Regions from separate parts of the Bacillus sp. AFS053548 genome, predicted to be linked through region 2. Evidence: predicted binding sites of a transcription regulator. Region 2 holds the regulator's gene; each other region holds the start of a gene.

Region 1 (10,191 bases), on a different contig from region 2:
AAAAAATACATTAAAAAACTATATAACCGTTTCATTTTTATCCCTTCTGAGAAAAAACTTAGCATCATAATTTTGTAATTTAATATTATTCAATTCTCAATTTCAACAGAAATTTCTCCATAATTTCTAAAGTAAATAATCCCATTTCCTATGCAACCTTGTTCAACTAAACTGCCATTTTGTTCAATAATAAACGAGCCACTTTTGTGATTCGTGATCTTCAACTATCGCATGCGTTAGTTCAATACTTTTTTTGATTTAGACTCTATACTTGTCACTAAATCTTCTATTGTACCAAAGCATTTTTCGATTTCAGGCAAATGGTAAAATGTACTCGTAGTTTCAAAATTATCTACTTCTTTGTTTGGTGAATATAAATAGACTTTTTTACCACTTCCAAGAGCGATACCTAATTCAATATGGCTTCCTTTTCCTGCTGGAAACAAAACAACAACAAAATCAGCTTTAATTACAGCTTCCTTCTCTTTTTGACCTATTACTTTTAGTTCTTCAAGTGTTGTAACGTTTTCATTTGTTGTCCAATCATATGTATTAATGAATCCTTTTTCTATTAAAATTTTACTAACATACCTAACCAATTCCATATTTTTAAGACTTGATGCAAGATAAAACTTCATTATTTCCCCCTCCTTTTTATTCTAAATTTTATCATAAATTCGAATAACTCTTTTTAAACTATCCTGCCATTTAATTAGATAAGGAAAATCAACATCGACTTTAGCAGAACCAAAGAAAATCAGCAAAATATCCCATAAAAAAAGGGAGTTCAAAAGTACCTTGACTTTTGAACTCCCTCTATTGCCGGTCAACAAACTGAATTTAATTAACTTTGCTTCAATTTTTGTTTTTGATCTAAAAAATGATAGATTGCATGGGCTACTCCTGCTTCTTCATTTGTTTTTGTAACAAATGTACAGTAGCTTTTTAGTTCTTCTTTCGCATTTCCCATAGCTACTGGAAAACCTACTCGATTAAACATAGAAACATCATTAAAACTATCTCCAATTGCCATGCTCTCATTTAAATCTACTCCAAGGATTGGTGCAAGCTTTAATAATGCCGCTCCTTTACTTACATTTGCTGCATTAATTTCAACGTTATTTGAGCCCGACGAAGTAATTAGTAGTCCCTCTTCTTGCATTAGTTTTTGACGAATGCGACTAATAACCTCTTCATTCTTGGAAAGAAATAATATTTTATATACATCAAGATCATTAAAATCTTCAATAGAAGAGTAAGTTCGAACCTTTCTTAAAGTAGCTGTCACTTTGTGTGTCTTGCCAGTTTGCTTATCAGTAAAAAATTCATCATATAGTGTATCTCGACACTTTGTAAATGATCCTTCACTAGTACTAATAATAAATGTTTTATTTTCCGCTTCACATATGCTTAAGGCTTTCGCAAAAATTTCTTTATCCATTGAATCGTTGTGCAAAATTTTCGCTTCATAGTCATATATTTGAGAGCCATTTAAACAGACAATTGGACAAGTTAGACCAGCTTCATCTAATACTTCCTTTGCACTTTCATACATTCTACCTGTAGAAATGACAACATGGATTCCTTCCTTTTGTGCCGCCCTGATGCTTTCAATATTTTCCATTGGTATTCCATTCTTACCATTTACCAGTGTACCATCCATATCAATTGCAATTAGTGCCATGTCGTTCTCTCCTTTTCTACTATTCTCTTATAATCTGAATGCTAACTATTCCCCAATTCTACTAAAGCATTCTTATTACAATTTAACTATTTTCTATTTTATGATTTCATTCTTTATTATTATAACGCAAAAAAAGACCTTCTGCATTCAGAAGGTCTTTAGACTGCCCGCCAACCGCTCGCTTTCTTCGTTACTTCGCCTGTCTGCGGTGCTCATTACCGTCTATGGTAACTCCGCGCCTCGAAAGACAAGCGCTTGCAATCAGTCTAATTAAGTTTTTTGTAATTCATCTACATAAATTTCAGAAGGTCTAAAAACTGACTACAAAACTCTTTCCCTAATAGAGCTTATAACTCTATCTCAATAATCTCCTTACCAACCAAGCGTGCGCCTTGTTTGGCTACGACAATTCCACTTGTAGAGGTGAATACGTTGTTTGCTACAATTTTATCCATTACTTGATTGATTAGTGTTGGATTAACTGGAATTGTTGGATTGTCTACTGTTAGCGTAACAACCTTTTCGTTTTCATTCAAAAATTTGAGTTCTAATGTTTGAATCATATCGCTTTCCTCCTTTTTTATAAACTGTTTAAAAGTAGTCCATTGCTTAATACTTCTAGCTCTACTAACGGTAGATCTTGCAATGATGCTAAGGCATTACCGATTTCACTTAGCTTCACTAAATCAATATCAACTCGGACATTTTTATATGCCTTCCTCTTGATAATGATTTTTCCTTGTGCATCTTTTCCTGCATGTAAATTTACATACAATGTTAGTTGTTGAGTAGCAATTTGTGCCATTTTCAACTCCCCCTTTCGATGTATATGTACTTAAAAAAGGGGGGATTTTCGTTAATGGTTAATTATTTTTTTGGACTGTTCAAGATCCAATCTTCACATCCACAATATCACTTAATAACAGCTCCATATATCCAGCTTGTTCTTCATAAATAGATAACCTATTTTGGTGTAAATTAATTTTCCCTATTTTTCCTTTTACATTATGGTGATAGTGGTCTTTATAATAAGTAATTTGTACACTTTCATCTTCGTGAATTGCCTGTTGAAGATGACGGTTCATTTCCTCTAATAGTTGTTCATCTACATCTTTTTGTTGTTCATAATTTTGTGATACTTTCCAATCACGAAGCATTTTTACATGTTCTGGTAACATCATTGACGTCCATTTAATTGTGCCACGGTCACGAATCATCGGCATTCTTCTCCTTTTCTTCTCTTTTTACCTTAGGTAGAACTAGTGGCTTTCACTTGCAGGGGAAAAGGACAAAAGGAAATTTTTAACCTTTATGTCCACCTACCAGCTTGCTTCGGGCAAGTGCTGTTCCTCCTTCCGCATAAGAAACAGCCCAGAGGAGCGAAGATGATCCGTATTTTTTTCGGACTGCGTCCATCACATATCCTAAATTGCGCTTTTGAGGTTTTTTCTGATCAAACAAATTTAACTGCATGATTTCATCACTTACAATATTCGAAAGAGAAATGAGAATTTGCCGAACTGTCTTCCCTTCATAATATCGATCAAATAGTTTTGTACAGATTTCATACAAATCTGAAGTAATATTTGTAGGTTCATCCATTGTAAACGCATGTGAAAATCCTCCACCGAATTCTTCCCGACTATATCCAATTCCTAATGTAATCGTACGCCCTGCCTTTCTAGCATTACGAGTTCGGCGTGCAACCTCTTCACACATTTCACGAATAACAAATTTAATTTCTTCGACTTTCGTATAATCTCTCATTAATATTTGGCTTTTACCAAAGCTAATTTGTCCGTTCATTATTGGCGCACCTAGCTCAGATAGATCTACTCCCCACGCATGATGATATAGTTGATTTCCCATCACTCCGAATTTCTTCTCCAGCAAATGAAGAGGATATTTCGCTAACTGTCCTACGGTAAAAATACCCATTGTATTTAAAGTTCGTTCGGTTCTTTTACCGATTCCCCACATTTCACTAAGAGGACTCACCTGCCATAGTTTTTTTTCTACATCTTCATAAGTCCACTCCGCTATCCCATCTTTTTTTCCTTCTAAATCTAAGCAGAGCTTCGACAAAAGCATGTTCGGTCCAATCCCAATCGAACAAGGTAATTGAAATCTTGCCATAATCTCAGTACGAATTTTTTCGGCAATCTCCCATGCATCCCCCCATAATCTCTTCACTCCATCCACCTTTAAAAAACATTCATCAACACTATATACATGTAGATCCTCTAAAGGTGCAAATTCATTTAATAACTTTACTATGTTCGTTGAGATTTCTAGATATTTTGACATTGAAGGATTTACAATTTTGATTCGCGGATCTTTTGGTATTTCAAAAACCCTTGATCCTGTTTTAATCCCAAATTCCTTTTTTAATCGCGGAGAAGCTGCAAGTACGATACTTCCTTCCCTCTCCACATCTCCAACAACTGCTAAATAACATTCTAATGGATCTAATTCGAGCATGACCGCAGAACAACTTGCATAAAAGCTCTTCATATCGATGCATAATATCCGATGATGTGGTAACTCTTCATAACAAATGCTCATACATATCACTCCGATTTTCCAAAAAATAGCAGAACTAATGTTCTTATTTTTATTATAAACATATATTAAACGAATATACGTTCGATTTCAATAAAATTTTTTCGCTAGGAACAATACAAAATTTTAGCTATACTAAAATTAGCTTAAGGGAGGAAAGACTAAAAGTGGATGGACAGTTTGTAAAGCAGATGATTAAACGAGCGTTAATGCAATATAGAGGAGAACACGAACAGTGGATTACAGCTGATATGCTAGATAAACTGTACGAACAAATCGTTACCGAACAATTAAATGATGACCGTGAATTACATGAATTAGTACAAGATATTGTTTACGAATACGTAACGAATTATGTCTAAGCAATCGAAAAAACCCGAGAAAGAACAGGACGTTCTTTCTCGGGTTTTATGAATAGATAAATGATATTTCACTCGTAATTCCATCTTCTTCATCAAAACCAATAATGATTTCCATTGCATAGGATGAAAAACGATGAATCTCTTCCAAGTAAAAACCAATTGCGTCAGATATTTGTTGCTCAAAATACAATACGTTCCGATAATTGGCCGAGACTTGGCAGCTTACCCCGTCATTCTCATCAAATTGAAACTCAATTTGCACACTTTCTGGGCGAATCCCTTCTAAATCAGCCACATATACACAAATTGCATTGGCAACATCTTGTTCATCAAAATAGATCTTCACAAGTCACCTTAAAAGGGGAGAGTTAATATCGGTTTCTACGAAAAATTTTCTTAATAAACCAAATAATCACTATTATTACTAAAAAATCTAATAGTAATCCAAAAAATGAAAAACCAAACTGCTGACCACCATAGTAGCCACCAAATGGGTTTAGCATCGATCCAAAAAGCGAGCCTAACCCAAATGCACCTGCATACCCTAAAAAATTCCTTCCTGGACTTCTATACGATCGATAGCTCGACCTAGGTGCTGTTGGTCGATAACTTCTATTAGAACGATACGATCTCCTAATTGCAAGATGCGTTGATGGTTGTTTGCTAGAAACAAAGGAATTAGTATTTACTTTAATACGTTGATGGTTATACGTATTACTACTTGCATCAACCGGGAGTGACAAAGCAAGCATAAAAAACAAAATCCACATGGATATTAGAGAATTTATTTTTTTCAATATCGACCCTTCTTTCATCATCACATCTTTCTTAGTATGGATCTTTTTTAATAAAAAAATGTGACAATTAAAGAGGTCTATAACCACTTAATTCTTTGTTTTGTAAACAACTGATCCGCTAATAGGTGAGAAAAATAACCGACTGTACCAGCTAACCATAATCCATTTATCATTAAGTCTTTTTGCAGCAAATAACAAATTCCACTCCAAACTGCTAAAAAGTAAAGAGAATGAGTAGGTCCACGATGCTTTAATCTCGAAGAAACAGCAATAAATAATCCAAGCGCAAAGATTGACCAATAACCATAAAAGAAAAACCAACCAATAATTGCAATTAATATGCCTGTTAACATTAATATTGTTTTTAAATTCCGTAACCAGCTAACACAAACAATAAATAATATGAGAATACCTACTGCATAAATCCATGATCCAGAATAAATTAACTTCCCTGTCTTCACAACAATAAATAATGTAACTGCTAAAAATAATAAGCTGAAAAGAACTTTTAGCGGCATTGAAACTTTTTTTGTTAATGAACCATTATGATGATCTAAATCAGGAGCCAAACTACTGATTGCACCAACTATAAGTGGCACGGTCATAGAATCATTTTTTGTTGCATACATTGTGACACCAGTTGCAAATAATCCTACAATTACATGACTTTTTCCATCCAAAACATATACCATCCTTATCTTACATACTCATACTTTTATTATAGTCGGATAAGGTTAGTTTTCATATGAATAAATTAACAAATGATGGTAATTTAAGAATAATTAATGTCTTTATATTCATTGACGATTGTTCTTTTTTCTGACAAAATATAGGAAGCTCAATATTATAGAAACTAGTCGATTGGCGAGCCTTTTAGGCGAAGACTAAAGACGTAGTTGCACCTACACTTTATTCCTAGAATTGGCTACTATATCGAGTAATCGACATCGCTAGCTAATTAATGCTTTTTAAAGTGTAATAAAATACTTTCACAGTTTGCTTTGGGGGAAATTATGCAAGAAAAAGAAATGAGTGTCATTGACCATTTAGATGAGCTTCGAAATCGAATAATAAAAGTTATTGTTGCATTCGTTATTTTTTTAGGGATTGGATTATATTATACGAAAGCTATATTCAATTTCCTTGTTCAAGATTTGCATGGAAAGCTTCTAGCGCTTGGTCCAAGTGATGTCCTTTGGATTTATCTAATGATTGGTGGAGTATTCGCGATCGCGTGTAGTATCCCTGTCATAGCTTACCAAATATGGGCGTTTGTAAAGCCGGCCTTGCATGTAAAAGAACGAAAAAGCACAATGCTTTACATACCAGCTTTATTCTTATTGTTCGTTTGTGGATTAGCATTTGGCTATTATTTCATCTTTCCAAACGTTTTAAAATTTTTACAAGACATCGGAGAAGACTTAGTAACAGTTACATTCACAGCTGAACGCTATTTTAGTTTCTTATTTAACTTAGTTGTTCCTTTTGCGTTTTTCTTTGATTTACCAGTCATTATACTATTTTTAACAAGTATCGGAATCGTATCACCAGCATTTTTAAGAAAATCTCGACGATTTGCATATTTTATCCTTATTATTATCGGAACAGCAATTTCACCGCCTGATTTTGTATCTGATATGATGACAAGCTTACCATTGTTAGTTATATACGAATTAAGTATTCTTGTTTCATCAATTGCATATAGAAGACGTATTAAACGCCTACAACATGAATCGGAATAAAAATAAAAAAATGGACAGCAATTAGTATGCTTGTCCATTTTTTTTTGACTAATCCTTATAACAAAATATGTGATGTATACAAAGTAACAACTAAACCTGAAAAACTATAAATTAACGATGCTTTAATAGCAATTTTTCTTTGAAAATCTTTATGTAAGTCATTAAATTCTAATCCAGCAGCACGCAACCATTGATACCGCTGCAGAGGAGTATAACTTACTTTTTTAGCTGTTTTCCAGTAAAGGAAGACCGTCGTAACGAATCCTACCATAATAGCAATATTACTAGCCGATGAATCCGAGAGAACACTAACAAGGAACGTCAAAATTACTTGTACAATTAAAATAGCAAAAACGTAAATGAACTTTTTCATGTTAATCCTCCTTATTTAAGCTTATTTAAATTATAACAAAGATGTATTTTTCAGAATAGTAAAAATTTTGTAGAATCCATGGGTAATTAGAACTGAATAGACAACAAAGTGATAAGAGAAAGAGTCTGTTTATAAGAGAAAAATGTAAATTATCTGAAAAAAACCTATACCCTTCTTCCTATTTAAGTTCGTACGTTCGACTTTAAATTTGCATAAATCGAACGTTAGTTCTATAATAAATATAGAAAAAAGATTCCCACGTATATGAGAATCTTTAAGTTATTAATTGTTAGTTTGAGCTGATATCATCTTTCGATTTCGGCACAATGATGATTGTTTCTCCTTTTTTAGAGAACATGTATTGATCACGAGCATAGTTTGCTATGAAATCCGGATCATTTAATAGTCTAATCTGTCTGTTTAAATCTTTTTCAGTTTTAGCTACTTTTTTTTGTTCAACATGTAATGTTGAAAGTTCATGTTGCTTTGCCGAAGCGATCTTGTTTTGACTATACATATATATTCCAGATGCGACAATTAAAGACAAAAATAATGTTGTCAAAATGATTCGATGGATTCGTATTGTTTTTCTTTTTTTAGTCTGCGGAAATTGATTACGAGAAGGCTTGTTTAATTCTTCTCTTTGTGGATTATATAGTTTTCGCGCTTCTGCCTTCACGTTAAAAACCTCCTTTTAAAAATATTATTCTACTCTAGTTTAACAAGTAATATCTTTTTAGAAAAGAAAAAAAAGGTAAAACAAGTAAAAATTTGACTATTTTACACTAAAACTCGTCTTTTTTGTCGAGTTCTAGTCACATATATTATCAATAAAAAAGGATACCATTAATTACCTCATTTTCTTATTTTTCGAATATTTTAAATTTTTTTAACAAAAGTGGTTGACGAATATTTTCCCATCATGTATATTAAATATAAATTAACTGAATATTTAAACAGTTAAATTTTAGTAATCATGTTATACACATCCCCCCAATCCCTATCACCCAATTAGATAGGGATCTTTTTATGTTCAAAATCACAAGCCAACAAATTACCAATTTAGGGAAAGTTGGATTATAATACTTTTTAAAGGAGGTACGAGAAAATGCAAAAATTAGAAATTGGTGCTGCTCAAGATGCACTTCAAAATTATATAAATCAAACAGTCTATTTACATTTAGAAACTACAAATGGTGCATATGCTAATCACTTTAATGAAAAAGTAATGACGGTAAATGCCTTTATCAGAAATACGAAAGTAATCATTAGCCGTGCTACGATCACAGGTAAATACCCATACCGTGTCGGATTAAAGCTTGAAGAAGGCTGGGTTGTTGCAGAAGGATTAACTGATTTTGAAGTTGATGACCAAGGTCGCCTCCTACTAGCGGGTCATAATGAGGATGGAAAGCTTGCAATCGCTATACATTTAAGCTATACGCCATTTTAAGAGAGGAGCACTAAAAATGAGTCAAAAACAAGAAAAAGTATTACTTGTGTTCCCTCACCCTGACGATGAAGCTTTTGGGGCTGCTGGAACGATTTCGAAGTTTACAAATAAAGGGATTCCCGTTACATACGCTTGTTTAACATTAGGAGAAATGGGACGAAATATGGGAAATCCATTTTTCGCAACAAGAGAATCACTTCCTACAATACGTAAAAACGAATTAATCGACGCTTGTAGAGAAATGGGAATCCAAGATTTAAGAATGCTAGGATTCCATGATAAAACAATTGAATTCGAAGACCCTGAGGATGTAATTAGTCCAATAAAGGAAATCATCGACGAGATTCAGCCAACTTTATTAATTACTTTTTATCCAGAACATGGTGTCCACCCAGACCATGATGCAACTGCAAGAGCTGCTGTTGAAGCAGTTCGACGAATGGATAAAGAAGATCGCCCAACAGTATGGTGTATCGCGATTACAAGAGAACGCTTTGAAGTTTTAGGGAAACCAGATATCGTGAATGATGTAATGGATGTTGCAACCCAGAAACTAAGAACAATGAAAGCACACCGTTCTCAAACAGAAGCGATGCTAAAAGACGTTGTAAAAATCGAAAAATTTGAAGATATACCTGATGATCGATTAAAATCATTTTTTGCGAAGGAATCATTCTATACCTATCAGTTTGAATAAGCACTTGCCAAAGCCAATGTAAGAAGGTAAAAACCTTATATATGTAGAAAGAAAAAGAGATTAAACTATTCTGGAGGTTAATGAAATGTTGAAAATGAGGTATTTAATTTTATATGTTTCAAATCTAGAAAAATCTCTTACTTTCTATACTGAGTCTTTAGGCCTTCCTATTCGTGGAAATCATGGTACGTATGTAGAATTAGATACTGGCAATACCGTACTTGCAATGATTGAACGTAGCAATGTTCAAGAGCTTACTGGATTAAATTATAAAAATACTGAGGCATCCTCCCAAACCTTTGAAATCGGATTTGTAACTGATGATGTGCATTCTATAATAGAAAATTTACGAACAAAAGGTGTAAACATCATCAAAGAACCAATTACAAAACCATGGGGTCAAACAGTAGCATATGTAGCAGATCCAGACGGTCATTTTATTGAAATTTGTAGTTCAATGGACTAATAAAATAACTTAAAAATCCATCTCTGAAATAAAGAGATGGATTTTTTTTATATCT
Region 2 (10,191 bases):
TTCTGCTTCTTTCTTTGCACCAGCTTCAACGATTACTTTATTAAAATGTGCATACACTTCTTCTGGAACGTAGAATGCATTTTCATAACCCCAAGCATACGCTTGTTTCGTTAAAATCGTTTCTTCTTTTCCTAATGGCTCACCGTGAGATTTTGATTTACCAGATTTATTCGGAGAACCGTAACCGATTGTTGTCTTCACTTCGATTAAAGTTGGTTTTGATAATTCTTCTTGAGCTTTTTGGATCGCTGCAGTAATTTCATCTAAGTTATTACCATCTTCAACTCGGATTACTTGCCATCCATAAGCTTTAAAGCGGTCTTCTACACTTTCAGAGAATGAACGATTTAATTCTCCGTCTAATGAAATATCATTCGAATCATAAAGAACTACTAAGCGACCTAATTGTAAATGTCCCGCTAATGAAGCTGCCTCTGCAGAAACACCTTCCATTAAATCTCCATCACCACAAATTGAGTATGTAAAGTGGTCAACTACATTTAAATCTTCTTTATTATATGTACCTGCTAAATGACGCTCTGCTAAAGCCATCCCAACAGCCATCGCAATACCTTGTCCTAATGGACCTGTTGTAGCTTCAACACCGTGTGTATGTCCAAATTCAGGATGTCCTGGAGTGTTGCTTCCCCATTGACGGAAGTTTTTAATATCTTCAATCGAAACTTCGTAGCCTGATAAATGTAACATGCTATATAGTAACATTGAACCATGGCCTGCTGATAACACAAATCGGTCTCTGTTAAACCATTTTGAATTTTTCGGGTTATGATTCATAAATTTTGCAAACAATGCATATGCCATCGGTGCAGCGCCCATTGGCATTCCTGGGTGACCAGAATTGGATTTCTCGATTGCATCAATTGATAATGTACGAATCGTATTAATTGCTAATTGTTCAATATTATTAGACATAAATTTCGCTCCTTTAGCTTATTCATAGATATTATCATATAATTTACCATGATTTATTACAATAACTAACACTTAGTTTTGACATTTTTAACAAATTCTTTCCAAGAAATAGAAAAAAGCAGAATATTCTTCTGCTTTTTTCTGTTATTTTAAACAAAATATGAAATTTTATAATATTAAAACCTTTTTAATGTAAGTTTTTTTTACGCATTGCTTTTTCATATTTTAACTTTGCTGGTGTAATATCATTCCCTTTTTCATCAACAATTTTAAGTGAAGTTAATTCATCCATCATACGAGAACGGAAATCTGCTAAATATTCTTTCCTTAATTGATCTTGTTCAACTTTCTCTTCAGGACTTAATCCTTCTTCTTTTGCTTTTTTTGATAATTCATTTATTCTATCTAAAGTTTTTTTAGTAACCATTGATAACCTCTCCTTTATTTGTATCTTATCTATTCATTGTTAGTTCCATACTTTGAAAACAGGCGATTAATTGCCTGTTCATTCTTTGCGAGAAAGTCTAACTTCGAGCTGTTTTAATAGGTGTAAAGAGCACCGCACTTAGCAGGCTAAGCAAAGAAAATAGCGATCGTTAGTCAGAGTCTGATATTTTATTCAATGTATCTCATCTTACAATAAATTGCATTAGCTTTCAATATTGGAGTTTTCTTTCATATGTTCATTATACCTTCTATTGACAGTTGCCTTTGAAACGTTATATCCAAATCCTTTTAAGGTAGCTGCAATTTCTTCAAATGTTAGGTCGTTTTGACGTAATCTTACAATTTCGGAAATCGGTAATTCCAACTTATCTCTACCACCTGCGTTTAAACTACCTTCTAAGTTTTTTTGAGGCTTATACCCGTTTTCAACCGCCTTTTTCATACCTCTTTTTATTTTCATATTATGAATTTTCCGTTGATATTCCTCTACAATACTTAAAATTTCTAAAACCATTTCATCACTTTCACTTAATTGAAATTGTCCATTTTGAGAAGAGGTAAATAATCTTATTCCTTCCCTTTTTAAAAAATGTAATAATGCTATTCTTGCATGACCTCTTCCTAATCTTGTTTCATCTTGTATTAACAAAGCATCAACTTGATGCTCTTTTATAATTTGAAATAGCTGGAATAGCCCTTCTCTTTCTACTTCATACCCACTAGCCTGTTCGCCTATTGTTTCTAGAATACACATTCCCATCCGCTCAGCTAATTCGGTTAGTTCACTTATTTGTCTATTTAATGATGTTTCTTGTGAATCCTTTGCTGTACTTACTCTCGCGTAAATTATTGCATTCATTAACTGTTCCCTCCATACGAACACGAAAACTACTTTAATAAAAAATAGAACTAACGTTTGTATATCATATCCTATCATGATATAATGAAAAAAATAAAGAGGAACGTATTATCTACTTTATAGGCAAGGGGGAAATTCGAATGAACAAACTATCGAAAAGGCAAGCAGAAATTTTAGCTTATATTAAAGACGAAGTAAAAATTAAAGGTTATCCACCTTCAGTTCGAGAGATTGCTGAGGCTGTTGGTTTAGCTTCAAGCTCTACAGTACATGGTCATTTAGAGAGACTAGAACAAAAAGGCTTTATCCGTAGAGACCCTACGAAACCGCGTGCAATTGAGATTCTTGGTGATACAGCAACGGTTGTAAATGAAGTACCAGCATCATACAGTGAAATCCATAACGATATTATTAACATTCCCGTAATCGGTAAAGTAACTGCAGGTATTCCAATTACTGCAGTCGAAAACGTAGAAGAATATTTCCCTTTACCGACATCTGTCGCTCCATCTAACGAACAAGTTTTTATGCTACGTGTAGAAGGAGATAGTATGATCAATGCTGGTATTTTGAATGGCGATCTTGTAATCGTTAAAAAGCAATTCACTGCTGAAAATGGCGAAATTGTTGTTGCCATGACTGAAGATAGTGAAGCTACTGTAAAGCGCTTTTATAAAGAAAGCGACCATTTTAGACTTCAACCTGAAAATGATGCACTGTTTCCTATTTTATTAAAACAAGTATCAATTTTAGGAAAAGTAATAGGAGTCTATCGTACATATCATTAAACCTCTTAAAAGCAATGACATATTTATGTGATTGCTTTTTGTTTTTAACAAGCATAGTCATAACAAAATAAACCAAACTGACTTATTATTAAGGGAGTTTTTTTAGTGAGTAAACTTGAGTGGAGAAAAAGTTTAAAAGAAATTTATTTACCAAAAAGTAAGCCTAGTAAAATTAACATACCAACCTTTAAATATATAACGATTGAAGGCAAAGGCAATCCAAATAATGAATTATTTAAAGAAAATATCGAAGCACTTTATTCTTTAGCATATGCCATTAAAATGTTACCCAAAAAGGGCATTGTTCCAGAAGGATATTTTGATTACACAGTCTTCCCTCTTGAAGGTGTATGGGATTTAGATGAAGAAGGTAGAAAACTAGCCTATTTAAATAAAGAACATCTTCTATATAAATTAATGATTAGACAACCCGAATTTGTTACAGAAAATTTAACATACATCATTTTAGATCAACTTAAACAAAAAAAGAAAAATCCATTATTAGCAAACTTAAAACTCGAATCGATTTCAGAAGGCTTATGTGTACAAACCATGCACATCGGAAGTTATGATGACGAACCAAGAACCTTTAAATTAATGGAAGAGTTCTGTATGGAGAATGATCTACAAAGAATTCAAAAAACACATAAAGAAATCTATATTTCTGATGCGAGAAAAACACAACCTGAAAAATTGAAAACTGTTTTAAGATTTCAAGTGGAAGAACTATAGACAAATTAAAAGAGCTTGGAAGGACCAAGCTCTAGACTTACTATTAGTTAACTGGAACAGATCACTTTATCATTCACTATAACTCTCAAAATTCTTCTCTAAATCATCTCTAAACGCAATTGCTAAATAGTTATCGATTATATTTCTAGTAATAGGTGATTGAAATACTTGACTCTTGTATGCCCCACCATCATATTCAATTATATCAATCTTATTTTCAACCTGTTCATTTTGCACTTCATCAAAATATTTAATACTAACTACTACCCCAGCGTCATCAATCGTAATTAATAACTCTCTTTGATTTAATAAGACCTCAATAACACTATCTTTATCAATCATAATATCAAACTCACCATTCGAAACTTCAATTTCCTTTTTTAAAGACTCCTTTAAATCAACAAAATATGATTCAAATTTTTCACACATCTTACTGTAAGCCATATTTTCTGTAACAGTTTCTTTATATATTGCTTTTGTTTTTAAGATGAATTCCCTTTTAAAATCCATATTTCCACTCCTTATAGTGATATAATTGGAGCATTTATATATTATTACTATTCATCATGCATTGAAAAATAGAATAACAGGAAGAATGTATTTAAAAATTTTTTATATCGAATAGCCTAAAGTAACAAATCAATTAATCCATCAGGACTTTTTACACACTCTTTCGTTATTATTGTGAATAATAGTAAACGTTTTCAATTTAACTATGAAAAGATAGGATTATTTCGAACAAAGTTTGAGAACCGCTTGAGAGTAAATTTATATAGTATTGAAGATGGGTATTTGGGAGTGGCTAATGATAATTGGGGTAATAAAAATATTGTTATTCTTCTTCAAAAAATAAATTACCAAAAATATCGTTTAATCTATTAATTTAACATAAATAATTTCAGGATCTCCTTCATCCAAATTATCGATAAATCCACTTTCAATATATCCTAGAGATTGAAAAACTTTTTGCATTGAGATATTTGATTTGTTAGTAGATGAAAATAATTTCTTTTCTGAAAAAACCTCAACATATTTCATGAGATTTTTTGCTACACCAAGCCTCCTCGTTTCTGGTGAGACAATTATTAAATCAATAAATAAATGGCCAAAGAAAAATTTATGATAAATCATAAAACCTACTATCCTTTTATTCATTTCACATACAATGCATCGATTTTCTTCAATTGATCCTTTAATTTGATTTTCCCTAATTCGACTTTCAATAATTTGAGAATCTAGAATTACGATTGATTCACAATCATTCTTTACCGCAATTCTAATTTCCACTTTCGTTCTCCTTTTCTTAAATGGTTATAGTTAACTTTTCTATAAAATTCTTTCAAACCCTCTTATGTAGTAGGTTAAAATTAAAAAACCTGTATTTAAAACCATACAGGTCATTTTATAAATGATTAAATACCTTATAGATTTGTTGGATTGAAAAGTTTGCCCCATGTTTTTACCCCAACAATTCCATCAACTACTAAATCATTTTTACTTTGAAATTCTTTAACCGCTTTTTCGGTTAAAATCCCGAAAATCCCATCCACTTTGACGCCTATTTTTTCTTGGACTTTCTTTACTTGTACTCCCCTTGATCCTTTTTTTAGAACTCCTTTATAAGGATGTAACTCAATTTGAATAATCCTTTTATATAATCCATTTTTAATATTTGCATTATTAACCGAGATGAGTACATCTGCATAATTAGGGGCTACTGCCCAACCTGCGGAAGCGATTGCTTTAAATTGTTCATTAGCAGTTTTGTATGTTTTAACTTTACCATACCTCGGATTATTTAAAATAAAATCAACATAGCCCTGAACTGGATCATTATATTTTATATAATAACCACCTTCATTTTTAGGTCTAGCTGTTCCCCTACTACTAAGAGGTAAGCCTGGATACCACGTTTGGCCTGCGATATTGTTATTTTTCTTAAAATTTTTAGACGTAAAATGTGCTGTTTCTACTTGCCATTGAGTATAAATTACTTCTGTTAACCAGCCAATTTTTTTTGAAACTTCTTGGGCATATTGAAAATATTTAACTGTATTAGACACTATAGACTAATCCTCTCCTTTAAGTGCTTGTCCTATAGAGTATTCATTTGCTCCAATCTTGGTACTAAGGAAATAGTAGAAAAGTAATGTAAACTTACTATATTTTCTATTTAAAATTCATATTTCTATTACTCCTCTTGTATTTAACAACTATTAAACTTTCTTCATACTATGGTTAAAAACTGGAGCTGATAAAATGACTAATTGGATCTACATTTCTACATCAAACCGCCAGCTAAAACTTTTCGATGGAAACAATCTGCTTAAAACTTACCCAATCGGTGTTGGAAAAATGCTTACTCCTACTCCTACAGGAACCTATACAATTATTAATAAAGATCCAAATCCTGGTGGACCTTTTGGAGTACTATGGATGGGACTATCAGCTCCACATTACGGAATTCATGGAACTGATAATCCTGCAACAATTGGTCACTTTGTTTCACATGGTTGTATTCGAATGTACAATAAAGATGTTCTTGAGTTATCTTCAATGGCTCCAATTGGTACAGGTGTCGTTATTCACCAATAAATGTAAAAGCACATGAGGTTCTTTTCTTGTCGGGTTTCATAGATTAATAGGTACTTCTATGTTAAATAAATTTACATTTCTATAATGCTGCTTTATGGCTTGAATCTTATAACTAAGTAGAAAATAAAAACCCTTACTTTACTGTAAGGGTTTTGGAAAATGAATCGAAAATTGAATGTTTCCATCTATTAATTTCACATCATGTTTTAACTGATGACGGGTTAAAATGGATTTTACAATCGCTAGACCTAAGCCTGTACCTGTTAAATGTTTACTTCGGGAAGCCTCCATAACATAAAACGGTTCCCAGATTTGCTTAATTTGAGTAGAATTTTTAAGATTTGTTTCATTTTTAATCATGAATAGAATTTCCTCATTTTCCTCGTAAATCTTAATATTAATTCCCGGATTTTTTGTATATTTAATTGCATTACTAATTAAATTATTGAATACTTTCTCAATTTGGTCACGATCTACTTCAATATTTAGTTGGTTCGTTCTACTATATTCTTTTGTCAAAATGATATTATTTTGATTCAATTCGATTTCAAAGTTTTCCAAACTAGATTCAAAAAGCTGAATTAAGTCAAATTGTTCTATATGTAATATTTCACGTTCAATTCTTGATAATTCTAATAATTTATCGATTAATCGGTTTATTTGATCTGTTTGTTTAATAATCGTATCGACATAAGTTCCATCATCTATTCCGTCTTTAATGCCTGCAGAATAAGCTTTGATTAAAGCCAGCGGAGTCTTAAGTTCATGAGAAATATCTGATATGAATGTTTTTAAATTTGCATTCCGTTGATTTAAATCATCATGGGCAATCCTCAATTTGTCACTCATTTCGTTAATACTTTTAGCAAGTTCTTCGATTTCATCATTTGTTGAAATTCTTGCCTTTTTAAATTCTAATTGAGCGATTTCTTTAGAAATATCTTTTAATTCTTTTAATGGATCTGTTATTTTTTTTGACCAAATCCAAACCATTAAAATCAACATTAAAATCAAGAAAATCATAATATAAATAGTAAATTTATTAACGATTTGAACAGCATCACTTAAATATACAATAGAGACACCGACTACAATAAATACATTATCCTTTTGAATAAAATCGACTAAAAAACTAGATTTCAATTTACCTTGATCGTAGATTTTACTAATTCTTTTACCACTTTTAACTTGGTTTAATGTTTGTTCTGTAACCCAAAATTTATTTAACGTTACTCTTTTTTGATATAAATTATCTCTTAATATTCCATTAAACTGGTCTAAATTAGTTTGAATTGGTTCATAAGCAATTGTTACATTATTTTTTTGTTCCAATTGATTAATGGACTGTTTAAACTCAGCCATTGGCATCTTGTTTATAGCTGTTGAAAGGTCATGTACTCTATTTTTCATCTGAAATAAGTAATATTTAGGTAATAAATAAGAATTGATAATTAAATAAAAAATAAAAACAAAAAGAATACAGACGGTAATTGTAATCGATATTTTTCTTCCTAATCGATTCATTTTTCTTTTATAAGACTGTATCCTAAACCTCGATGTGTTTGAATAAGATCTTCTCCTATTTTTTCTCTTAATCTTCTTATATGTGTATCCACCGTTCGATCATCTCCATCGTAATCAATACCCCATACATTCATTAATAAATCCTCACGTGACAATATATTTCCACGATTACGAACAAAACAGCTTAATAAATCAATTTCTTTTTTCGTTAAATTTAAATTCCCCTCGTTTCTGAATGCTATTTTACCTTTAAAATCTACTTTTATATTACCAATTACAATAAGATGCTCCTCTTTTAGTAATTTTTTTGCTCTAGTAATCAAGATACCAGGATGGAATGGCTTTCTTACATAATCGTCTGCCCCTAGTTTTAAAGCTTGTAATTCGTCCTCATCTTCACTTCTAGCTGTTAGCATTAAGACTTTTGTTTCACCATTTTTCTTTATTTCTTTACACACATTAATCCCACTATTATAAGGCATCATCCAATCTAAAATAGCTAAATCAATTTTTTCGCTATAAAAGATTTCGATAGCTTGTTCTCCGTCTTCTGCTAAGAAAACATTATATCCTTCCTTTTTGAAATATGCCTGTAGGATCTTTAACATATCTTTTTCATCATCAGCGATTAGAATATTGATTTTTAATTCCTCCGTTCAAAAGTTATTTTGTCACGTTCATGTAACATAAGGAGCTTAAACTGTTCTAGGGGGAGTGATAAAGTGAGGATAGTTGAAATTTTAGTCAGTGCTCTATTTATTTTATTTACAATCTTAATTGTATCAATTCATTCATAAAAGGCAGGTTATAGACATGAAATATACCATATTTCGAAAGATCGTTAGGAGATTAATAGTTTTTACGTTGCTACTATTAATTTTCCCTATTATTTTATATAGTTATTCAAAATGTATTGAACCAAAAATGTTAGATGTAAATCAAATAACAATCTCATCAAATTCCGTTTCAAAGCAGATGGAAGGATTGAAAATTGTTCAATTTAGTGATAGCCATCTTGGTGCTCATTATACATTAAAGCAATTAAATAATGTTGTCGATCAAATTAATAAACAAAATCCTGATTTAATTGTATTTACTGGTGATTTAATTGATAATAGCGCTTTATACAATAAACTAGATCAAATCCCTGCTGTACTTCAACAATTAAAAGCAAAATATGGCAAATATGCTATTTACGGAAATCATGACGTTGGTGGTGCAGGGAAGAAAATCTCATCATCAGTTTTCATAAAATCTGGTTTTACAGTTTTAGAAAATGAACAGAAAGAAATCGTCTTAAAAGATTACAGTAAACTAAATATTATCGGTTTAGATGACTATCTTTTAGGAAGACCAAAGCCCGCTGAGGCATTTAAAAATATACGAAAAAACGCCTTTAATCTTTTACTAGTACATGAACCCGATGTTGCAGAACGCCTTAAAGAGTATCCAATTGACTTACAACTCTCTGGCCATAGTCATGGTGGACAAGTAAAGCTTCCATTTCACGAAGCATTTTATACTCCGCCATTAGCAACTATTTATACTGAAGGATTATATAAAATAAATCATCATATCAAACCATTGAATTTATATGTTAATCGAGGTATAGGAACAACAAGGCTTCCGTTTCGATTTTTTAGTGTTCCAGAAATTTCAGTTTTTACTTTAACGAATAAATAATAAAACCCGCAAGGAAATATGAATTCCTTGCGGGTACGTAAAAATTATCCTTTATAACCAAGTTCACAAAATTTTCATAAAGTATAAGAATCACGTTGCAATGAAGATGCTAGGACATTGGACTAAAATCCTTCCAGATTGTTACTGATAATAGTTCATGGGTAATGTCATTACTAAACCAAGTCTCATTCCATTCAGCTTGGCTTCTTTCAAACCTCGTTCGTTCTTCATATTCTTCTATACTTCTATATTTAATAAATAAATTGATGTAATAATATTGCTCATCTTCTCTTTGCATAAAATTCATTCCAATATTTGAGGGCTCTGAATGAAATTTTGGATGTGCTGATTTTTTTAATCTTGATTTAAAATCCTCTAAAAACTTCTTTTCAAACTTATATTCAAATAAAACGGTTATCATTGTTTCAACCCATTTCTATTATTAGTTGTCTATTAGCTAAACAATATTATAAGTATTCAATTTCTTATTTATTCTTATCAACAACCCATACTTAATAGATATAATTTGAGAGGATAATATAAAAAATAGAAAGTTCTATAAGAGGTACTTATGGAAGAAACAAATTCACTGAACTCATCTGAAAATATAACTAGTCTTATCTGGAAATT
Region 3 (10,191 bases), on a different contig from region 2:
ATTTAATGACTTTAATTGATTTTGTTCAAGAACCCTATTTTTCTGATCAAAGTGTTGAAAAAGAAAAAGGGATCATTGGTCAAGAAATTAAAATGTACGAAGATAACCCTGATTGGAGACAATATTTTGGGATGATTGCAAATTTATATGGTAAACATCCTGTTAGAACTGATATTGCTGGTACGGTTGAATCAATTTCAAAAATTACAAAAGAATTACTTTATACTTGTTACGAAACTTTTTATCACCCAAGTAATATGTTGTTTTTTGTTGTAGGTCCAGTAGACCCTGATAAAACAATGAATTTAATTAGAGACAACCAAAGCAAAAAAACGTTCAAAGATGCAAATGAAATAAAGAGATTTTTCCCTGAAGAAAATCCTGAATCTGCAGAAAAGAAAAAAGTGTTACATATGAATGTCCAATCATCGAAAGTGCTGGTTGGCGTGAAAGATTTTTCTGCACCTAAAGGTGGAAGCGAATTATTAAAGCATGAATTATCAATTTCAGTATTACTTGATTATTTATTTGGTAAAGGCTCAAATACCTATCAACAAATGTATGAAGATGGTTTAATCGATGATACGTTCTCATATGATTACTCTGCAGAAAATGGTTTTGCTTTTGCGATCATCGGAGGGGATTCCACTTCACCTGAAAAACTTTCTGAAAAAATAAAAGAAGTGCTATTAGACTCAAAAAATCATCAGTGGGAAAAAGAAATTGTCGATCGCGTAATTAAAAAGAAAATTGGCGGATTCCTACGCTCATTAAATTCTCCTGAATATATCGCTAACCAATTTACGCGATATGCGTTCTTAGATATGCATTTATTTGACATCGTATCTGTGTTACAATCTATTTCTGTAGAGGATCTAAAAGAAAGTGCTAGTCATCTAATAAATGAAGACTATATGAGTGAATTTTTTGTTCTTCCTCATTGAGTGAATTAAAAGCATCCTTATGGATGCTTTTTGAAATTTAAAAAATTAAGGATTTATAAAGAATCTAAGTGTACTATTTATTAATAAAAATTTTTAAGAGAGCCTCCTCGCTTGCCTTTATATTTCTTAATACTCTTTAAACCTGCATTAAAACCTCGAAAAAATGGAGATTATAATAAATGAGAAAAAGAATTCTAGTAATTGGAGCTAGTGGTGACATTGGCTTTGCAATTTCGAAAAAGTTAATCAATGAAAAATATGATTTAGTTGTCCATTATAATAGTAATAAAGAACCACTTAGTGAACTGATTGAATTGGCTAATAAGATTGAAGTAAATTGCCAATTCGTTCAAGCGGACTTATCAGTTGAAAATGGAGTTGAAATTTTAACATCACAAATAAATGATAAAATTGATTCAATTGTGTATGCATCGGGTTTTTCAATCATTGGTTTGATTAACGATGTAAGTGATGAAGAAATCGATCGAATGACTCAATTACATATAAAAAGTTTGATGAAAGTAGTCAATCATTTTCTTCCTAATATGGTGGCTAAAAAATCTGGTAGCATCGTCGTTATTTCGTCCATATGGGGACAAATTGGTGCTTCATGTGAAGTATTATATTCAACTACTAAAGGTGCTCAAAACGCCTATGTAATGGCATTAGCTAAAGAATTAGGGCCAAGTGGAATAAAAGTAAATGCTGTTGCTCCGGGTGCCGTTAAAACGAATATGTTAAAATCCTTTAGTGAAGAAGATTTAAAAGAAATTGCAAATGAAATTCCAATGAATCGTTTAGCTCTTCCAAGTGAAATTGCGAATACTGTAAATTACCTAATTTCCGAACAATCTTCTTATATAACTGGCCAAATTCTTGGAGTAAACGGGGGTTGGCATACTTCATAGTAAAAATTCCCGTCGAAAGTTATTTATTTCACATATTTTACCTTTTATATTATGGCGAAATCGTTTATTATTAAATGTAGAGTTAAGTAGTTAACAAATAGGGGGTATAGGTATGGAGTTAATCGAATGGTATTTTGAGTATGAAATACATAAGAATCGCCCTGGACTACTTGGAGATATTGCATCGCTAATCGGTATGCTAGGGATTAATATTTTAACAATCAATGGTGTCGACACAATGAAACGCGGCATGTTACTTGGTTGCGATAACGATGATCAAATTACTAGATTTGAATCAATTTTAAATACTATGGACAATATAACAATAATTAAACTTAGAAAGCCAACTCTAAGAGATCGTTTAGCTGTAAGACATGGTACTTATATTCAACGAGACGTAGATGATAAAAAGACTTTTCGTTTTGTCCGCGATGATTTAGGAATGCTTGTTGATTTTATGGCAGAGTTATTTAAAATGCCAGGCCATAAGCTAATCGGAATTAGAGGGATGCCTCGTGTTGGTAAAACTGAATCAGTTGTAGCAGCAAGTGTATGTGCAAATAAACGTTGGTTATTTGTTTCATCAACATTAATTAAACAAACATTAAGAAGTCAATTAATAGAAGATGAATATAATTCAGATAATGTATTTATTATTGATGGCATTCTTTCTCATAGAAGAGCAAATGAGCAACATTGGCAATTGGTTCGCGAAATTATGGCAATGTCTTCTGTGAAAGTAGTAGAGCATCCTGATGTATTTGTACAGCAAACTGAATACTCTTTAGAAGATTTTGATTACATAATTGAATTAAGAAATGATGAAAATGAAGAAATTAAATATGAACTTGTAGACCAAATGGATAAAAATGGACACAACTCGTTCTCAATGTTTGATTTTTAAAGTTAGTTGGGGTGTAACTTGTGACAGAATTAGGAAAATATTTACGAGAAGCAAGAGAAGCGAAAGGCTTATCAATTGACGATGTACAAGAGTTAACGAAGATTCAGAAACGTTATCTTGAAGCAATTGAAGAAGGTAATTATGAAATATTGCCAGGGCAATTTTACGTTCGTGCATTTATTAGACAATATGCAGAAACAATTGGTGTTGACGTTTCTGGATTTCTAACTGAAAAGCCAGTATTAGAGGAATCAACTGTGGCAAATACAGTAGAAGAAGTAAAGCATGAAGAGATTCCTAGTAGAGCATCGAAGCTTAAAGAACCATTAAACAATGTTAAGACATCACGTATAATGGATTATTTACCAAGGATACTAGTAGCGGTTCTTATCATTGGAATCTGCATCGCTATTTATATGATGTTCCCATCAAAAAATGATGAAAAATCTGCGGATACGAATCAATCTCAATCTAACTCTAATTCTGAAATTGAAAAACCAAAAAATAATGCGCTAGATCAGGCAAAAGCTAATAATACGAAAAAAACAGAGAAACCGAAAATTGATGTGACTGAGCAAACACCAGCGCAAAAAATTACTGTTGACTCTGCAGCGGGTAAACGAACTACTATTTCTTTATCTGGTACGGATGTATTTAAATTAGAAGTAGTTGCAAATGGTGAAAGTTATGTGGATTTAAAAAATGCTGATGGAAAAATGTTCTATTCAGGAATTTTAAAACACGGACAAACTCAAAACTACGACTTAACAGCAGAAAATGAAGTAACTGTAAATATTGGTGCTTCTAATAATGTTGAGCTACGAATTAATGATGAGGTATTTAAATATCCAGTTAGTCCAACAAATGCTGTTCACCAAAAGATTACGATTAAAAATTTAAAAATGAATCAATAGTCATCTTTAAGATGGCTTTTATTCATTTATTATAAATGCTTCATTTTTAGAAAGTTTTGGAGGGTTTTACCATGAATTTACCAAATAAGATCACAGTGTCAAGGGTTTGTCTAATTCCATTATTTATGATTGCCGTTTTAATCGATTTTGGATGGGGAAAAGTTACATTAATGGGTGATTCAATACCAGTTAATCATTTAGTAGGAGCTGCAATTTTTATTATTGCCTCAGTTACTGATTTTATAGATGGTTATTACGCAAGGAAATATAATCTAGTTACTAATTTTGGAAAGTTTTTAGATCCACTTGCTGATAAATTACTTGTTTCTTCAGCATTAATTATCTTAACTGATTTTCATTATGTTCCTGCGTGGATTACGATTGTCATAATAAGTAGAGAGTTTGCTGTCACCGGTTTACGAATGATTTTAGCTGGCTCTGGAGAAGTACATGCTGCTGCAATGCTAGGTAAAATTAAAACTTGGGCTCAAATCGTTGCGATTTCTGCATATTTCTTACATGACTTCCCATTAAATTTCTTACCATTTTCGATTGCGGATGTATCACTTTGGGTCGCATTATTCTTTACAGTATATTCTGGTTGGGATTATTTTTATAAAAATAGAGATGTTCTTCTTAAATCTATGTAATTAATAATATAGGGGGAAATGATATGAAGCGTGCTGAAATCATCGCAGTAGGTACTGAGCTACTTTTAGGCCAAATTGCAAATACAAATGCTCAATTTTTAGCTAAACATTTATCTGCATTAGGATATCACCATCATTTCCAAACAGTTGTAGGAGACAATTCCGAACGACTTAAAAGTGCATTAGAAATTGCTTCATCAAGAAGTGATTTAGTCATCTTAACTGGTGGACTTGGACCAACAAAGGATGATTTAACGAAAGAAGTTGTCGCAGAATTTGTTAAAGAGTCACTTATTTACCATGATCAATCACTAGAGTATATTGAACAATATTTTATTAAAGTAAATCGACCAATGACTGAAAATAATAAAAAACAAGCATTAGTCATTAATAATGCACATGTTTTATTGAATAAAAACGGTATGGCACCTGGAATGGTTTATGAAGCGAAAGATAAACAATTTGTATTATTACCAGGACCACCTAAAGAAATGATTCCGATGGTTGAGAAAGAACTAATTCCTTATTTTTTAAAAGGAACGGAAGCAAGTACGATTATTTCGAAAGAGCTTAAGTTTTTTGGCATAGGGGAATCGATTTTAGAAACTGAAATTCTTGATTTACTTGAAAATCAATCAAATCCAACAATTGCTCCTTTAGCAAGTGAGGGAGAAGTAATGCTTCGAGTTACTGCAAGTGCTAGTAATCAACAAGAGGCAGAAAAACTAATTGGACAAGCTGAAGAAAAAATACGTGAGCGTGTTGGGCAGTTTATATATGGTACAAATAATGAAAACTTATTTACAGTTTTATCAAGTAAGCTAAAAGATTTTAAGCTGACTATTTCTGCTGCTGAAAGTTTAACTGGAGGTCTATTCAGTAAAAGAGTGACAGATATTCCTGGTAACTCGTCCATTTTTAAAGGTAGTGTTGTTTGTTATTCTAATGAAATGAAACAAAAACTTTTAAATGTGCCATCAGACATTCTTAATAAGAATGGTGCAGTAAGTGCAGAGTGTGCAAAATCACTAGTTGAAAATATTCAAAGATTAACAGGAAGTAATATTTCAATTAGTTTTACTGGTGAAGCAGGACCATCTACATTAGAAGATGTGCCGGTAGGAAAAGTATTTATCGGTATAAAAATTGGTGATTCTGATTCTATTGTAAAAGAGTTCCAATTCAGTGGGACTAGAGAACAAATAAGATTATCAAGTGTCAAAAATGGCGCGAACTTGTTGATTAAATTAATTAATTCAAGTTTTGAAAGTCAAGACTTATAAAATGAAATAGAATATTTTATAATATAAAAGCTCGGTTAATTTAGCCGAGTTTTTTAATTTTATAGTTTCGATATTAATAAAAATCTAGTTTTATAGACCGAAAAATACGAAACAAGCGTTTCTATTCTTTGAAAATTAAGTTTAAATACGAAAAATATCGAATAAACGTTCTATTTTTTTGTTGGCAAACGAACAAAAAACAGTTATTATATAGTTAAGAGATAAATGAATCCTTAAGGAGGAATCTAAATGAGTGATCGTCAAGCTGCATTAGATATGGCTTTAAAACAAATAGAAAAACAATTCGGTAAAGGTTCAATTATGAAACTTGGAGAACAAACAGACCGCCAAATTTCAACTATTTCTAGTGGATCGTTAGCACTAGATGTAGCATTAGGTGTAGGTGGATATCCAAGAGGCCGAATTATCGAAGTATATGGTCCTGAAAGTTCAGGTAAAACAACTGTAGCATTACATGCAATCGCTGAAGTTCAAGCAAATGGAGGACAAGCGGCGTTTATAGATGCTGAGCATGCATTAGATCCGGTTTATGCTCAAAAATTAGGTGTAAACATAGATGAGTTATTATTATCTCAACCAGATACAGGTGAACAAGCACTTGAAATCGCTGAAGCATTAGTGCGTAGTGGTGCAATTGATATTATCGTAATTGACTCAGTAGCTGCATTAGTTCCAAAAGCTGAAATTGAAGGTGATATGGGTGATGCTCACGTCGGTCTACAAGCTCGATTAATGTCTCAAGCATTACGTAAACTTTCAGGTGCAATTAACAAGTCAAAAACGATCGCATTTTTCATTAACCAAATTCGTGAAAAAGTTGGGGTTATGTTTGGTAATCCTGAAACGACTCCAGGTGGACGTGCGTTAAAATTCTATTCAACAATTCGTTTAGAAGTACGTCGTGCTGAACAATTAAAACAAGGTAATGATATTGTAGGTAACAAAACAAAGATTAAAGTAGTTAAAAATAAAGTAGCACCACCATTTAGACAAGCAGAAGTAGACATTATGTATGGAGAAGGTATTTCTAAAGAAGGAGAAATTCTTGATATTGGATCTGATTTAGATATCGTTCTTAAGAGTGGAGCATGGTATTCTTACAATGAAGAACGTCTTGGACAAGGTCGTGAGAATGCTAAGCAATTCTTAAAAGAAAATAAAGAAATACGTGATACGATAAAACAATCGATTCGTCTTCACCATGGTTTAGATAATCCTGTTACTGTAACTGAAACAGATGACGAAGAACAATTCTCTTTATTAAATGAGTAATCATTAGTTAGTTTAAAGCAACAAAAAATGCGGGCGCTTATTAAAAGTGCCTGCATTTTTTTATATTTATAATTTCATATTTCTTTGATTTTCTAAATAGCAGTAATAATTGATATTCAAATGGTTTTAAATGTAATATAGAAAAAAATTCACGAATATGAAAGAGTTGATTCAAATGGAAGGATTAAAGACTCCTATAAAAAATGCGAATTGAGACCCTAGAGGAACGACCATGAAGAGGCAATTCAAGTCACTCTTGGTAATTAGGTGTCCTGCATTGGTATCTCTCATAATTTTATTATCAGGAATTATCAAAAAACAGCCAATTTCTACTTTTTTTATATTTATAAGTAGTACTTTTTAAATGAAAAATTCTATTAATTTGCTTACTAATCAGATCTTAATAAAAAAATTAATGAATAAAATTTAGATTTTCATGTATGAAATCTAGTAAAAATGTAATAAATATTGATAAATCAAGTAAGTAAGCGATTTACAAGGCTTGACATCATTTGGTAAGAGATTTAATATTTAAGTGTATATTCTAAAAAAATATTACTATTTTGTTAAAAATTGAATTGAAGTGTGCTGTATGTTGATGCAATTATTTATACAATATAACAGCCGACAAAAATGAAACTAACTAAATAGCAAGAGGAGGTGAAATCATGGGTGCAAATACTATAATTTTGATCATCTTCGCATTGCTTGCCACATTCGGAGTCGGTTATGCTGTCGGATTTTTTGTCCGTAAGTCCATTGCAGAAGCTAAAATAAATGGCGCAACTAATCATGCAAATCAAATTATTGAAGATGCAAAACGTGATTCAGAAACAATTAAAAAAGAAGCTTTATTGGAAGCAAAGGACGAAATTTTCAATATTCGTACAGATGCAGAGAACGAAATTCGTGACCGTCGTAGTGAACTACAAAAGTCAGAAAATCGTTTAATGCAAAAAGAAGAGAACTTAGATCGTAAAGATGATGGACTTTCAAAACGTGAGTCTGTTCTTGAAAGAAAAGAGGAATCTCTTGTTTTAAAACAACAGCAGATAGAAGAAATGGAAAGCAAGATAGAAGCATTAATTGCTGCTCAACAAGAAGAGTTAGAGAGAATTTCTAGCTTAAATCGTGAAGAAGCAAGACAATTAATACTTACTAAAGTCGAAAATGAATTATCCCATGAAACAGCAATACTAGTAAAAGAAACAGAAGCTCGAGCAAAAGAAGAAGCAGATAAGAAAGCAAAAGATATTTTATCATTAGCAATCCAGCGATGTGCTGCAGATCATGTTGCTGAAACAACTGTTTCAGTTGTAAATCTTCCAAATGATGAAATGAAAGGTCGTATTATTGGCCGTGAAGGACGAAATATACGTACTTTAGAAACGTTAACTGGTATAGATTTAATTATTGATGATACGCCTGAAGCTGTAATATTATCAGGTTTTGATCCAATTCGTCGTGAAACTGCACGAATTGCACTAGATAAATTAGTACAAGATGGTCGAATCCATCCTGCACGAATTGAAGAAATGGTTGAAAAATCAAGACGAGAAGTAGATGAGTACATACGTGAAGTCGGTGAACAAACTACTTTTGAAGTTGGTGTTCATGGAATTCACCCTGACTTAATTAAAATATTAGGTCGTCTGAAATTTAGAACTAGTTATGGTCAAAATGTGTTAAAGCATTCGATGGAAGTAGCGAACCTAGCTGGTCTTATGGCTGCTGAACTTGGTGAGGATACAAAACTTGCAAAACGTGCAGGTTTACTTCACGATATTGGTAAAGCAATTGACCATGAGGTTGAAGGAAGTCACGTTGAAATCGGTGTCGAATTAGCAACGAAATATAAAGAACATCCAGTAGTTATTAATAGTATTGCATCTCATCATGGAGATGCTGCGCCAACTTCAATTATTGCGGTTCTTGTAGCTGCTGCAGATGCATTATCTGCTGCTAGACCAGGAGCACGTAGCGAAACATTAGAAAACTATATCCGTCGTTTAGAAAAGCTTGAAGAGATTTCTGAATCATACGAAGGTGTAGAAAAATCATTCGCTATTCAAGCAGGTCGTGAAGTACGCATTATGGTAAAACCAGATACAATTGATGATCTACAAGCTCATAGATTAGCGAGAGATATTAGAAAACGTATTGAAGATGAACTGGATTATCCAGGTCATATAAAAGTTACGGTTATTCGAGAAACTCGAGCTGTCGAGTATGCAAAATAAAGTGGTATATGCCACTTTATTTTCTTTTTTGTAACAAAATAAAGTATTTTAAAAAATAGCTCCAACTAATACATATCTGAAATGAATCTTAGTTGAATGGCATAGATGAAAGATTCAGATTGTGCTAGTAATGGGGCTTTTCGTATTTTTGGGTAATCTAAAAGTAAAATCAGTGCTGTGTATTTACAGTGGCAAGTTGGAAGGATGTAACGAAATGAGAATAATGTTTATAGGCGATGTAGTTGGTTCAAATGGAAGGGCAATGGTAAAGGCTAATATTCAAGCTTTAAAAAGGAAATATAATCCTTCAGTAACGATCATAAATGGTGAAAATGCAGCACATGGTAAAGGAATAACGGAAAAAATCTACCGCGAATTTTTAGAATTAGGTGCTCAAGCAGTAACACTAGGTAACCATGCATGGGATAAAAAGGATATTTTTGAGTTTATTGATCAAGCAAAATACTTAGTTAGACCAGCTAATTTCCCTGAAGGTACACCTGGTAATGGATTAGTATTTTTGAATTTTAATGATGTTGAAATAGCCGTTATAAATCTACAAGGTAGAACATTTTTACCACCACTTGATTGTCCTTTTAAAAAAGCTGATGAGCTAATAAAAATCGCTAAAAAACGAACAAACATCATTTTTGTTGATTTTCATGCTGAAGCAACAAGTGAAAAAATTGCTATGGGCTGGTATTTGGATGGAAGAGTGACAGCGGTTGTTGGTACACATACTCATGTTCAAACGGCTGATGAGCGAGTTTTACCTGCTGGTACAGCGTTTATTACGGATGTAGGAATGACTGGTCCATATGATGGGATTCTAGGCGTTACGAGAGAAGCTGTTATTAAAAAATTCCTAACGAACTTACCAGTGAGATTCGAAGTAGATGAAGGTAGAGGTCAGTTAAGTGGTGTGATCATCGAATTAGACAAACAATCTGGGCTAGCAAAATCAATAAAAAGAATACAAATAAATGATGATCATCAAGAGCTATAATATCAATTAAAAGAATTGTGAAAATTTTTAAAAAACTTTTAAATATTTG

The links. The regulator LexA, encoded in region 2, represses DNA repair genes until DNA is damaged. The targets are predictions, from matches to a motif close to CGAACATATGTTCG.
Region 1: CN946_RS04070 (YqzH family protein) is a predicted target of LexA. The motif match lies at 4,320-4,333, and genes of this name have one in related genera.
Region 3: recA (recombinase RecA) is a predicted target of LexA. The motif match lies at 5,762-5,775, and genes of this name have one in related genera.

The regions. Positions count from the first base shown of each region.
Region 1 is NZ_NUHI01000006.1:58,032-68,222, reverse strand. Features, by position in the region: gene CN946_RS04100 (nucleoside 2-deoxyribosyltransferase) at 237-638, opposite strand; gene CN946_RS04095 (Cof-type HAD-IIB family hydrolase) at 845-1,684, opposite strand; gene CN946_RS04090 (DUF2922 domain-containing protein) at 2,032-2,247, opposite strand; gene CN946_RS04085 (DUF1659 domain-containing protein) at 2,265-2,489, opposite strand; gene CN946_RS04080 (YolD-like family protein) at 2,569-2,901, opposite strand; gene CN946_RS04075 (Y-family DNA polymerase) at 2,987-4,249, opposite strand; gene CN946_RS04070 (YqzH family protein) at 4,414-4,608, shown strand; gene CN946_RS04065 (DUF2653 family protein) at 4,655-4,954, opposite strand; gene CN946_RS04060 (hypothetical protein) at 4,977-5,405, opposite strand; gene CN946_RS04055 (metal-dependent hydrolase) at 5,483-6,085, opposite strand; gene tatC (twin-arginine translocase subunit TatC) at 6,419-7,147, shown strand; gene CN946_RS04045 (hypothetical protein) at 7,203-7,520, opposite strand; gene CN946_RS04040 (FtsB family cell division protein) at 7,810-8,199, opposite strand; gene CN946_RS04035 (YojF family protein) at 8,629-8,973, shown strand; gene bshB2 (bacillithiol biosynthesis deacetylase BshB2) at 8,990-9,670, shown strand; gene CN946_RS04025 (VOC family protein) at 9,756-10,136, shown strand; gene CN946_RS04020 (ABC transporter permease) at 10,190-10,191, opposite strand, start outside.
Region 2 is NZ_NUHI01000014.1:101,123-111,313, reverse strand. Features, by position in the region: gene tkt (transketolase) at 1-933, opposite strand, end outside; gene CN946_RS07860 (DUF896 domain-containing protein) at 1,121-1,360, opposite strand; gene CN946_RS07855 (YneB family resolvase-like protein) at 1,583-2,239, opposite strand; gene lexA (transcriptional repressor LexA) at 2,380-3,027, shown strand; gene CN946_RS07845 (GyrI-like domain-containing protein) at 3,133-3,759, shown strand; gene CN946_RS07840 (hypothetical protein) at 3,829-4,269, opposite strand; gene CN946_RS07835 (GNAT family N-acetyltransferase) at 4,630-5,046, opposite strand; gene CN946_RS07830 (glucosaminidase domain-containing protein) at 5,181-5,822, opposite strand; gene CN946_RS07825 (L,D-transpeptidase) at 6,019-6,354, shown strand; gene CN946_RS07820 (sensor histidine kinase) at 6,493-7,878, opposite strand; gene CN946_RS07815 (response regulator transcription factor) at 7,875-8,519, opposite strand; gene CN946_RS07810 (metallophosphoesterase) at 8,692-9,561, shown strand; gene CN946_RS07805 (antibiotic biosynthesis monooxygenase) at 9,671-9,982, opposite strand; gene CN946_RS07800 (FUSC family protein) at 10,133-10,191, shown strand, end outside.
Region 3 is NZ_NUHI01000026.1:112,881-123,071, reverse strand. Features, by position in the region: gene yfmH (EF-P 5-aminopentanol modification-associated protein YfmH) at 1-944, shown strand, start outside; gene ymfI (elongation factor P 5-aminopentanone reductase) at 1,124-1,852, shown strand; gene CN946_RS14050 (DUF3388 domain-containing protein) at 1,965-2,756, shown strand; gene CN946_RS14045 (helix-turn-helix domain-containing protein) at 2,777-3,670, shown strand; gene pgsA (CDP-diacylglycerol--glycerol-3-phosphate 3-phosphatidyltransferase) at 3,742-4,320, shown strand; gene CN946_RS14035 (competence/damage-inducible protein A) at 4,344-5,603, shown strand; gene recA (recombinase RecA) at 5,853-6,896, shown strand; gene rny (ribonuclease Y) at 7,565-9,136, shown strand; gene CN946_RS14020 (TIGR00282 family metallophosphoesterase) at 9,351-10,142, shown strand.